Regions from separate parts of the Methylobacterium sp. Gmos3 genome, predicted to be linked through region 2. Evidence: riboswitches for the same ligand, from Rfam matches in the RefSeq annotation. Region 2 holds a riboswitch; each other region holds the start of a gene.
What was found. A riboswitch is a leader RNA that binds a small molecule or an ion and turns the genes downstream of it on or off. The one in region 2 is predicted to bind cobalamin.
Positions count from the first base shown of each region.

Region 1: it holds a riboswitch for cobalamin, as region 2 does, so the genes downstream of both, ACS5Q7_RS20265 (TonB-dependent receptor) here and ACS5Q7_RS05940 (CbtB domain-containing protein) in region 2, are expected to answer to the same signal.
Region 3: it holds a riboswitch for cobalamin, as region 2 does, so the genes downstream of both, ACS5Q7_RS17610 (TonB-dependent receptor) here and ACS5Q7_RS05940 (CbtB domain-containing protein) in region 2, are expected to answer to the same signal.

Region 1 covers NZ_JBWJYL010000009.1:262,361-265,628, reverse strand. Annotated here, with positions in the region: gene ACS5Q7_RS20270 (cytochrome ubiquinol oxidase subunit I) at 1-877, opposite strand, end outside; cobalamin riboswitch at 1,018-1,213, shown strand; gene ACS5Q7_RS20265 (TonB-dependent receptor) at 1,322-3,268, shown strand, end outside.
Region 2 covers NZ_JBWJYL010000002.1:501,052-504,319, reverse strand. Annotated here, with positions in the region: gene cobW (cobalamin biosynthesis protein CobW) at 1-300, opposite strand, end outside; gene ACS5Q7_RS05950 (DUF1636 domain-containing protein) at 297-683, opposite strand; gene ACS5Q7_RS05945 (CbtA family protein) at 676-1,413, opposite strand; gene ACS5Q7_RS05940 (CbtB domain-containing protein) at 1,430-1,618, opposite strand; cobalamin riboswitch at 1,652-1,839, opposite strand; gene ACS5Q7_RS05935 (glycoside hydrolase family 44 protein) at 1,879-3,268, opposite strand, start outside.
Region 3 covers NZ_JBWJYL010000008.1:80,687-83,954, reverse strand. Annotated here, with positions in the region: gene ACS5Q7_RS17610 (TonB-dependent receptor) at 1-1,450, opposite strand, end outside; cobalamin riboswitch at 1,684-1,882, opposite strand; gene ACS5Q7_RS17605 (RluA family pseudouridine synthase) at 1,985-3,268, shown strand, end outside.

The sequences.
Region 1 (3,268 bases), on a different contig from region 2:
GCTTCGGGATCGAGACCTGATACTCCACCTTCCCGGTCTCCTGGTTCGGCAGGCCGAACAGGATCAGAGGCGCCCCATTGGGGTGGCTCTCGTAATGGCCTTCCATCGCCATCACCTTGGTCGGCTGGTGCTCCAGGGTGTTGAGCCCATGCGCGTCGCCGGCCAGGATCTGGAGGGGGGCGACGAGCGCCGCCATCCACATCGCCATGGAGAACATCGTCCGTGCGCCGAGGTTGAAGCGGTCGCGCAGGAGGTGCCACGCGCCGACGGCGCCGACGACGAGGGACGTCGTGAGATAGGCGGCGAGCACCATGTGGACGAGGCGGTAGGGGAAGGACGGGTTGAAGACGACCGCCCACCAATCCTCCGGCACGAACTGACCGGCGGCGTTGACGCCGTAGCCCTGCGGCGTCTGCATCCACGAGTTCACCGACAGGATCCAGAAGGCGGAGAAGAAGGTCCCGAAGGCCACGGCCAGGGTGGCGAGGAAGTGGAGGCGCGGCCCGACCTTCCGCATGCCGAACAGCATCACGCCGAGGAAGCCGGCCTCGAGGAAGAAGGCGGAGAGCACCTCGTAGGCCATCAATGGCCCGAGGACCGGCCCGGTCTTGTCCGAGAACACCGACCAGTTGGTCCCGAACTGGTAGGACATCACCAGCCCCGAGACGACGCCCATCGCGAAGGCGATGGCGAAGATTTTGATCCAGTACTTGAACAGATCCATGAAGACCTGCCGACCGGTCGCGAGCCACAACCCTTCGAGGACCGCGAGGAAGCTCGCGAGGCCGATCGAGAAGACCGGGAAGATGATGTGGAAGGCGACCGTGAAGCCGAATTGCGCGCGGGCCAGCACGAGGGCGTCGATGTCGGACAGCATGGAGAAACTCCGGGCGCTCTTGGCCTTCCCGCTTTATTGCATTTTCAGGAATTCTTGAAAAGAGAGAAATGCGGGCGGCCAGTCCCGAGGCGGCTGAGGATCCACCCGGCCTCGGGCCTTGACGTTCGACCGATGCTGACTGTTAAGCTGTCGCTGACGGTTCCCCTCGGGGATCAAAAGGGAACGCGGTGAGGGGCAACCCGAAGCCGCGGCTGCCCCCGCAACTGTAAGCGGCGAGCCCAGCACCACCGCGTCACTGGATGAGTATCATCCGGGAAGACGGTGCCAGGGCGGCGACCCGTGAGCCAGGAGACCTGCCGTCAGTCGTGGTCACACGCGAAACGCGTCGGGCGGGGTGTCCTGGCGGGTGTCGAAGCGCTGGGTCTCGGCCGAGCGCGGCGATGTCATTCGCGGTGACGTGCCACTGTCGCCCTCGAGGCCTTCGTGTCCCGTCTCTCCATTCGCGCCCTCGTCGCGCTGTCCGGATGTAGCTTCGCCGCGCTGGCCACCGCCACGCACGCCCAAGACCGAGCCGTCCAGGCTGCGACGACGTCGGAAACGACGCTGGAAGAGATCTCGGTCACCACGGATGCGGCGCCCGCGAAGCCGCAAACCGTACCTGCCGCGAGCGCCGGCTACGTCGGCGGCGTCACCGGGATCGGCGGCTCCCTGCTCACGGTCGACTCGGCCAGCGCCGGGATCCTGACCGGGGCGCAGGTCAACAACCGGCCGGTGACGCGCCCCGGCGAAGTGCTGGAGGCGGTGCCGGGCCTCATCGTCACGCAGCATTCCGGCGAGGGCAAAGCCAACCAGTTCTTCCTGCGCGGCTTCAACCTCGACCACGGCACCGACATCGCCCTTTTCCTCGACGGCATGCCGCTGAACATGCGGACCCACGCCCACGGCCAGGGCTACGCCGACATCAACTTCCTCATTCCCGAGCTCGTCGGGGCGGTGGAGTTCCACAAGGGGCCGTACTTCGTCCGCGACGGCGATTTCGCCTCCGCCGGCTCGGTGCGGATCGACTACCTCGACAGCACGCCCAAGAACCTCGCCCTCACGTCGATCGGGAGCTTCGGCTACAAGCGCGCCCTCAACATCGTCTCGGCGCCGCTCGGCGAGGGCAACCTCCTGCTCGCCGCCGATGCGCAGCTCTACGACGGGCCGTGGGTCGTGCCGGATGCCCTGCGCAAGATCAGCACGGTGGCCCGCTACAGCCAGGGCACGGCGCTGGACGGGTTCTCCGTCACCGGCATGGCCTACGCCGCCCGATGGACGGCGACCAACCAAGTCCCCGAGCGCGCCATCGTCTCCGGGCTGATCGGCCGGTACGGCACGCTCAATTCGACCGACGGGGGCGATACCTCGCGGTTCTCGCTCTCCGGCAGGTTCAGCGCGACGGACGACACCGGCGTGACGCGAGCCTCGGCCTACGTGATCCGCTCGCAGCTCAACCTGTTCAACGATTTCACCTATTTTCTCAACGACCCGGTCAACGGCGACCAGTTCCACCAGCTCGACCAGCGCATCCTCGGCGGCGGCGAGGCGCTGCACATCTTCCAAGGCGACCTGTTCGGGATGCCGATGGAGAACGAGATCGGCGTCCAGACCCGCACGGACTCGATCCGGGTCGGCCTGTTCAACACGACCAACCGGCAATACCGCTCCGGCATTCTCGATGATCGGGTGCTGGAGACGAGCGGGGCATTCTACTTCGACAACCGCGTGCGCTGGACAGACTGGCTGCGCACCAGCCTCGGCTTCCGCGCGGACGGCTACTACGCCAGCGTCGTCTCGGACACGCCGGCCAATTCCGGCAAGGCGCGGGACGCCATCGTCAACCCGAAGCTCGGGCTCGTGCTCGGCCCGTGGTTCGACACCGAACTCTACGTGAATTACGGCGGCGGCTTCCACTCGAACGACGTGCGCGGCGTGACCGCCACCGTCGATCCGACGTCTTCGCTGTTCAACACCACCCGCTCGCCCTTCCTCGTGCCCTCGACGGGCTACGAGATCGGCCTGCGCAATCGCTCCATCGCCGGTCTTGAGACGAGCGTCGCCCTGTTCCGGCTCGATTTCGCCTCCGAAAACCTGTTCCAGGGCGATACCGGGACGACGGAGCCGAGCCGCCCGACCCGCCGCTTCGGCGTCGAGTGGACGAACCGCTATGCGGTGACGCCCTGGCTCTCGCTCGAAGGCGACATGACGATCACCAATGCCCGCTTCTCGGACTACGACCCCGTGGGCAACCGGGTGCCGGAGGCCCCCACCACCATCGCCTCGGCGGGAATCACCTTCGGCGAGTCGCTTGGGTGGTTCGGCAGCCTGCGCTTCCGCTATTTCGGGCCGCGCCCGCTGATCGAGGACAACTCGATCCGCTCACGCCCGACC
Region 2 (3,268 bases):
CAGGATGTGCTCCGGCGGCTCGGCGCGAGAGAGCAGAGTTTCCAGCGCCGGCACGAAATCGTCCGCCACGGTGCAGCAGATGCAGCCGTTCGGCAGCTCGACGATGGAATCCTCGGTGCAGCCCTCGATGCCGCAGGCGGCGAGGAACGAGCGGTCGAAGCCGACATCGCCGAACTCGTTGACGAGGATCGCGAGCTTGCGGCCCTTCGCGTTCTCCACGACGTGGCGGACGAGGGTCGTCTTGCCGGCGCCGAGGAAGCCGGTGACGATCGTGCAGGGGATCTTGGCGACGATGGTCATTCGGCGGCCTCGGGGATGGGGGGCAGAGGGGGAAACGGCGGGATACGGGCGATCACGCCCGAGCGGAATTCCTTCGGGCGCTCCCGCCAGGGGACGATCCCGTCCGGGGTGCCGTCATACGCCTTGAGGCCGTCGAGGATGGTGGTCGCGGCAGCTTCCGCGTCGAGGTCGCCGTAGACGTAGGTCCAGCGGCCGGCCGACGCGACGGCCACCGTGCAGGGCCGCTTGCAGACCGAGAGGCATTCCACCGGCTCGACGCGCAGGCCCTCGGCCCGTCGCGCCAATTCGGCATGGAGGCGCGCCCCGGCGCGGGGGCCCTCCGGGTCGTCGCCCTCGCGCTTGCACGTGGTGCAGACGTAGAGGATCGTGCCGGCCTCAGGCATGGCGGCGCCTCGCCGGGCCGACATTCTGCCATGCCCAGCCGAAGCCGAGACCGATCATCACCCAGAACACCGCGCCGATGGCGAGGGATCGGGCCGCGAACTGCGCCGCGAGGGCGGCCGGCAGTTCCGAGGCGCCGTCGGGGGGCTGCGGCGCTCCGGCGATATGGGGCGCGACGATCAGCACGAGCCCGCCCAGGATGGCGATGAACGAGCGGCGCAGGCCGATGAGGTAGAGGCCCATCGCCGTCGCGGCGGCGGTCATCACCCACCATGCCTGCCGCGCCAGCAGCGGCGCCGCCTCCTGCCCCGGCAATTCCGGCGGCAGGCCGAGGGAGGGCGCCAGGGAGACGCTGGCGAAGCCGGCCAGCGCGAAGGCGAGGCCGGTCTGCAAGGTCGGCTCCCGGCCGCAGGCGATCAGCACCGCGCCGAGCATCAGGGCGTAGCCCACGCCGCCGACGAGGGTCGCGAGGCCGGTGAAGGCCATGCGCTGGATGCCGGGGGCGGGTTGCCATTCCGGCGCCGCATCGGGCGCCGCGTGGTCGTGGCCCGCATGGGCGAGCACGATCGGCAGGGCGGGCGGCAGGGCCTGCGCCGCGCGGCTGGGCTCCCGCTGCTCGTACTTCTCCGCCTCAATGATGAGGGGCGAGGTCAAGGCGAGTTGCAGCCCCGTGGCGACGACGGCCGCGAGGAAGCCGGCGGCCAGCGCCGCCGACAGAAGGCGAAGGATCATTCCTGGCGCGTTCGCGTCAGTGGCAGGGGAAGTTCTGGGCGTGCCGGAAATCGTGCGCCGCGTTGTGGAGCGCGATGGCCGGCGAGAAGCCCGCCATGAACACGAGGCTGAGGCCGAGGAACGCCGCCAGCGCGGCCGCCATCAGGCGCTCGTTGGCGCGGGTGGCGACGGGGGCAAAGGACGAGGACTGCGTCGTGGTCGTCATCTGGGCTCTCCAGCCGCCCCACCGGCGGCGTTGCGAAAAGTCGGGATGACGGCAGGTCTCCTGGCTCGCGGCTCGGCGCGCCCGCCGCCTTCCCGGATCGCTCCGGTGGCTGTTGGCAGACGCTCGCCGCTTACAGTTGCGGGGGCAGCCGCGGGTTCGGGCAGACCCTCACCGCGTTCCCTTTTCACCCCTCTCGGGGCACCGTCATCCGCCCTGTGTAGACGGAGTCCGTTCCCGGCACAACGGCGACGAAAGTCCGATCAGGCGGGGGCGACCACGCAATGCCGGGCCGAGCGCGCCGGCAGCATCAGGCGCAGGGTGCCCCCGGAGACCGGCTCGGGCGCACCCATCGCGGTCATCTCGGGATGGCGGGCGTCGAAGCCGTACTGCGTGAGACGGGAGGCCGGCAGGGGCCGCTCGAAGACGATCTCCACCGGCTGCGGCTCGGCCGCGCGGTTGATCGCCACGAGGTGCAGACGCCCTCCGTCGGTGCCGGCCCGGACCGTCAGCGCCTCGGGGCGCGCGGCCTCGACGGGCAGGGTGTTGTCGGGGAAGCGCCCGCCTTGGCCGTCGTAGTTCCGGTAGAGCCGGAAGGCCGTTCCGAGCCAGTCGGCGAGCGCCCCCCAATGGGCGGCGAGCAGCATGTCCGGCCGGGCGAAGCGTGCGAGGGCGTCGGCGAGGGCGAGGCCGGAGGCGAGTTGCCCCGCGCCGCCGTAATTGTACTCCGTCACGGCGATGCGGGTGCCGGGGAAGTTCGCCGCCGTCAGCCGTTCGAGGCTCGGCAGCAGCGGCAGGGCGAGGCCGCCCTCGTTCGACACTGGCAGAGCCTGAGACACCCAGCTCGCCTCGCGAAAGCCCGGCTCGGTGAGGGAGCGCGGTGCGTCGAGCAACGGCCCGGCCAGCACAGGGTCCTCCGTGCGGAACAGGTTGCCCCGCGTGCTGAATGGATACCAATGCACGTCGAGGACATCGAGCAGGCGCTTGCCTTCGCGCTCCGAGGCGAGGCGGAAGGCGTCGAGATAGGCGGCGAGGAAGCTGCCGTGGTGCCGGTAGGCGTTCCAATCGGGGGCGTTCTGCAGGTTCACCATCCCCGTGGCGCCCCAACTCGCCGGGCCGATCACCCAGGCTTCGGGATCGATGGCCTTGATCGCCCGCGCCGCCTTGATCGACCGGGCGAGCAGGTCCGCGATCCGCACGGGCGCCCGCACGATGCGCGGGTGCTGCGTCGCCCAAAGGCCGGGCTCGTTGTCGAGGATGTAGCCGCGGATGCCGGTGGCGCCGGAGGCTGGGCCGTAGCGGGCGACGAGCCGCGCCAGGAGGTGCGGGATATCGGCGACGCGCGGGTCCACGGGCGCGGAGGCCGCGCGCCGTCCCTCCCACGAGACCGGCACGAAGCGCCGGGAGGGGGCGGCTTGATCGGCCGGGACGGGTCCGTCCTTGTCCGCCGCGACGAAACTCACGAGCGGCAGGGTGACGATGCTGCGCGCGCCCATCGCCAGCGACGCGCCGTGCATCGCCGCGATCACCGCGCCGGGGACGCCGCGCTCGGCGGGGGGGAGGCCGAGGCTCTGGCTCAGGAAATCGCCGTTCGCCTGCTGCCAGTCCTTGCCGGCGTTGCAGGCATTGCTGGTCCAGTTGTAGCTCGTGGCG
Region 3 (3,268 bases), on a different contig from region 2:
GGCCGAACCGGTAGCCGAGCGCCTGGAAGCTGCGGTCGAACTGCGCGCCGGTCTGGAGGTCCTCTCGGTGCAGCGTCGGCAGGTCGAGGCGCGCGCCGGTCAGGAACGACAGCTTGTCGGTGAGGACCAGCCTGTCCTCGGCGAAGAACGAGGCCTGATTGGTCTGCGTGGCATAGGCCGGGATCGCCCGGCCGTTCTGCGGGAACAGGCCGGGATCGTAGCCGGTGAGGGGCACGCTCGTGGTCTGGTCGAAGTAGAAGTTGTTCGTGTGCCGGAAGTCGATGTGGTTCACATCGAAGCCCGCCGAGAAATCGTTCGGCCGCCCGAACAGGGCGCCCCGGAACGTGGCGTCCAGGCGGTTACCGACCTGCTCCTGATTGTGGTAGATTTCCAGGTAATCGGAGCGGTCGACGAGGCCGGTGCCCCGGTTGAACGCGTATTGCTCGACATCCAGCCAGTGGCGACGGCTCGTGAGCCTGTAGGCCGTGTTGCGGATGGTGATGTCGGCGGTGGGCGACCATTCGGTCTTCAGCGCGGTCCAGTTGTCGGCCCAGGTGATCTTCGGATCGCGGACGTTGTAGTTGTTGAACCGGATCAGATCCGGGATCCGGCCCTCGACCAGCGGGGTGCCCCAGTAGCGCATCGGCTCCTGATAGCCGAGGTCGTGCGAGAGGGTGATGGCGAGGTCGGGGCTCGGCCGGAACAGCAGGGCCGCCGACACCGCGAGGTTGCGGAAGTCACCCGCCTGATTGAGCCAGCCATCCGCCCGGTTGCCGCTGACGTTGAGCCGGTAGGCGAAGGTGTCGCCGTATTCGGCCTGCGCGATGCCGCCGCCCGAATCGAGGGCGAGCCGGGCGATCCCGTCCGAGCCGACCACCGCCCGCGCGGTGTTGATGGGCACGAAGGTCGGCTTCTTCGGCACGACGTTGATGATGCCGCCGATGGCCCCATCGCCGTAGAGCACGGAGGACGGGCCGCGCAGAACCTCGATGCGCTCGACGTTCCACGTATCGAACGGGAACGTCACCGTGCCGGCGCCGACGTAGAAGCGCGTGCCGTCATAAAGCTGCTGGATCGAGTTCGGCCCGGCAAAGCCCCGGCTGGTGAAGGCGCCGTTGCCGTTGCCGGGCGAGGCGATGGTGGTGATGCCGGTGGCGTCCTGTGTCACCGCCTCGGCGATGGTGTCCTGGCCGCGCAGCCGCGCGGTTTCGCCGGAGACGATATCGACGCTGGCCGGCGTTTCGAGGGGCGTCAGGCCAAGTCGGCTCGCCGTGCGGTCCGGGGTGCGCAGGTTGAGGCCGGTGGGCGAGGCGCGGGTGAGGCTCACCTCGCCCTCCCCTTCGACGGACAATTGATCGAGGGTCACGGCCTCCTGCGCCGAGGCGGGGGACACGATGGCGAGGGGGGCGACAAGAGCCAAGAGGCGGCGTCTGGAACGGGAAACGGACATCGATGGACGGACTCCGGCGCGGCGGATGCCGGCCTCACCCCAAATGCAATGTAACAACATTACATGTCTAGCCTGTCGCGAAGGCTTGGGCAGAACCTTGGCGGATGGCTGGAATGCGGGCATGGCGGACGCGGGCGCGCTGCTGTGGCACGTCACCGCGAACGAGGCCTCGGCAGCGCCGCTGAAGGCGCTGCGTCGACACCCGCCAGGACACCCCGCCCGGCGCGTTTCGCGTGTGACCACGGCTGAAGGCAGGTCTCCTGGCTCACGGGTCGTCGCCGTTCCACCGTCTTCCCGGGCGGACTGGCCCAGTGACGTGAATGGTGGAAAAGCTCGCCGCTTACAGTTGCGGGGGCAGCCGCGGCTTCGGGTTGCCCCTCACCGCGTTCCCTTTTGATCCCCGGAAGGGGAACCGTCACGGCCAAGCTAGGCGACGGGGCGGGCCGGCGTCAACGCGCGCGAGGGTGCTATCCCGGGCGAAGGCTTTGCCGGGTGCGGCCAGCGATGCTATGCGGCGGGCATTCCAGGAAGATCATGACCACACGACCTCCCCGCCGCGGCGGCCCTTCCGGCGGCACTGGCCGCCCCGATGGACGGCCGGGCCGCAAGCCGCCCTTCGGCGCCAACCGCGCCCGCACCGGCCCGCGCACCAGCGCCCACGATGCCGCCGAGCGCGCCGCCCGCGCCCGTGGCGACGATTCGAGCGAGCGCTCGCCGTGGATCCCAGCGGCTGCGCCGGAGCCGCGCGAGCCGCGTAAGCCCAAACCGAAGCCCGAGCCCGTGGCCCCTCCCCCCGGCCCGAGCAAGCGGGAGCAGCGCGCCGAAGCCTCGGCGACCCTCGCCTCCGGCGTGCAGACGCTGACGGTGGAGGCGGACGAGGCCGGGATGCGCATCGACCGCTTCCTCACGGTGCGGTTCCCGCAACTGCCCTTTACCCGCGTTCAGAGCATCGTCCGCAAGGGCGAGCTGCGCGTCGATGGCAAGCGCGCGAAGCCGAACGACCGGCTTGAGCCGGGGATGAGCGTGCGCGTGCCGCCGCTGCGCCTCGACCAGCCGAACGACCGCCCGCGCAGCGCCGCTCGCGATTCGGACGATGCCGCCTTCCTGAAGAGCCTCATCCTCTATGAGGATGCGGAGATGATGGTGCTGAACAAGCCCTTCGGCCTCGCCGTGCAGGGCGGTTCGGGCACCGTCCGCCACGTCGATGGCCTTCTCGAATCGCTGATCGGACCGGATGGGCAGAAGCCCCGCCTCGTCCACCGGCTCGACAAGGACACGGCGGGCTGCCTCATCATCGCGAAGACGCGGCTCGCCGCCTCGACCCTGGCCAAGAGCTTCCGCTCGCGCAACGCCCGCAAGATCTACTGGGCGCTCTGCGCCGGGGTGCCGCGCGTCAAGCAGGGCCGGGTGTCGACCTATCTCGCCAAGGACGAGCCCACCGATGCCGACGCGCGGATGCGGATCGCCAAGCACGGCGATGAGGGTGCGAGCCACGCGCTCACCTACTACGCCACGGTCGATCAGGTGGCGCAGAAGCTGTCCTGGCTGTCGTTCAAGCCGGTCACGGGGCGCACGCACCAGTTGCGCGCCCACGCGGCCCATATCGGCCATCCCATCGTCGGCGATCCGAAATACTTCTCGGTCGAAAACTGGGAGCTGCCCGGCGGCATCCAGAACCGCCTGCACCTCCTGGCGCGCCGGATCGTGATCCCGCATCCGCGCACCGGGAAGCCGGTGGACGTGAGCGCGCCGCTGCCGCAGCACATGTTGCAGAGCTGGAATCTGCTCGGCTTCGATGCCGGCCGCTACGATCCGGTG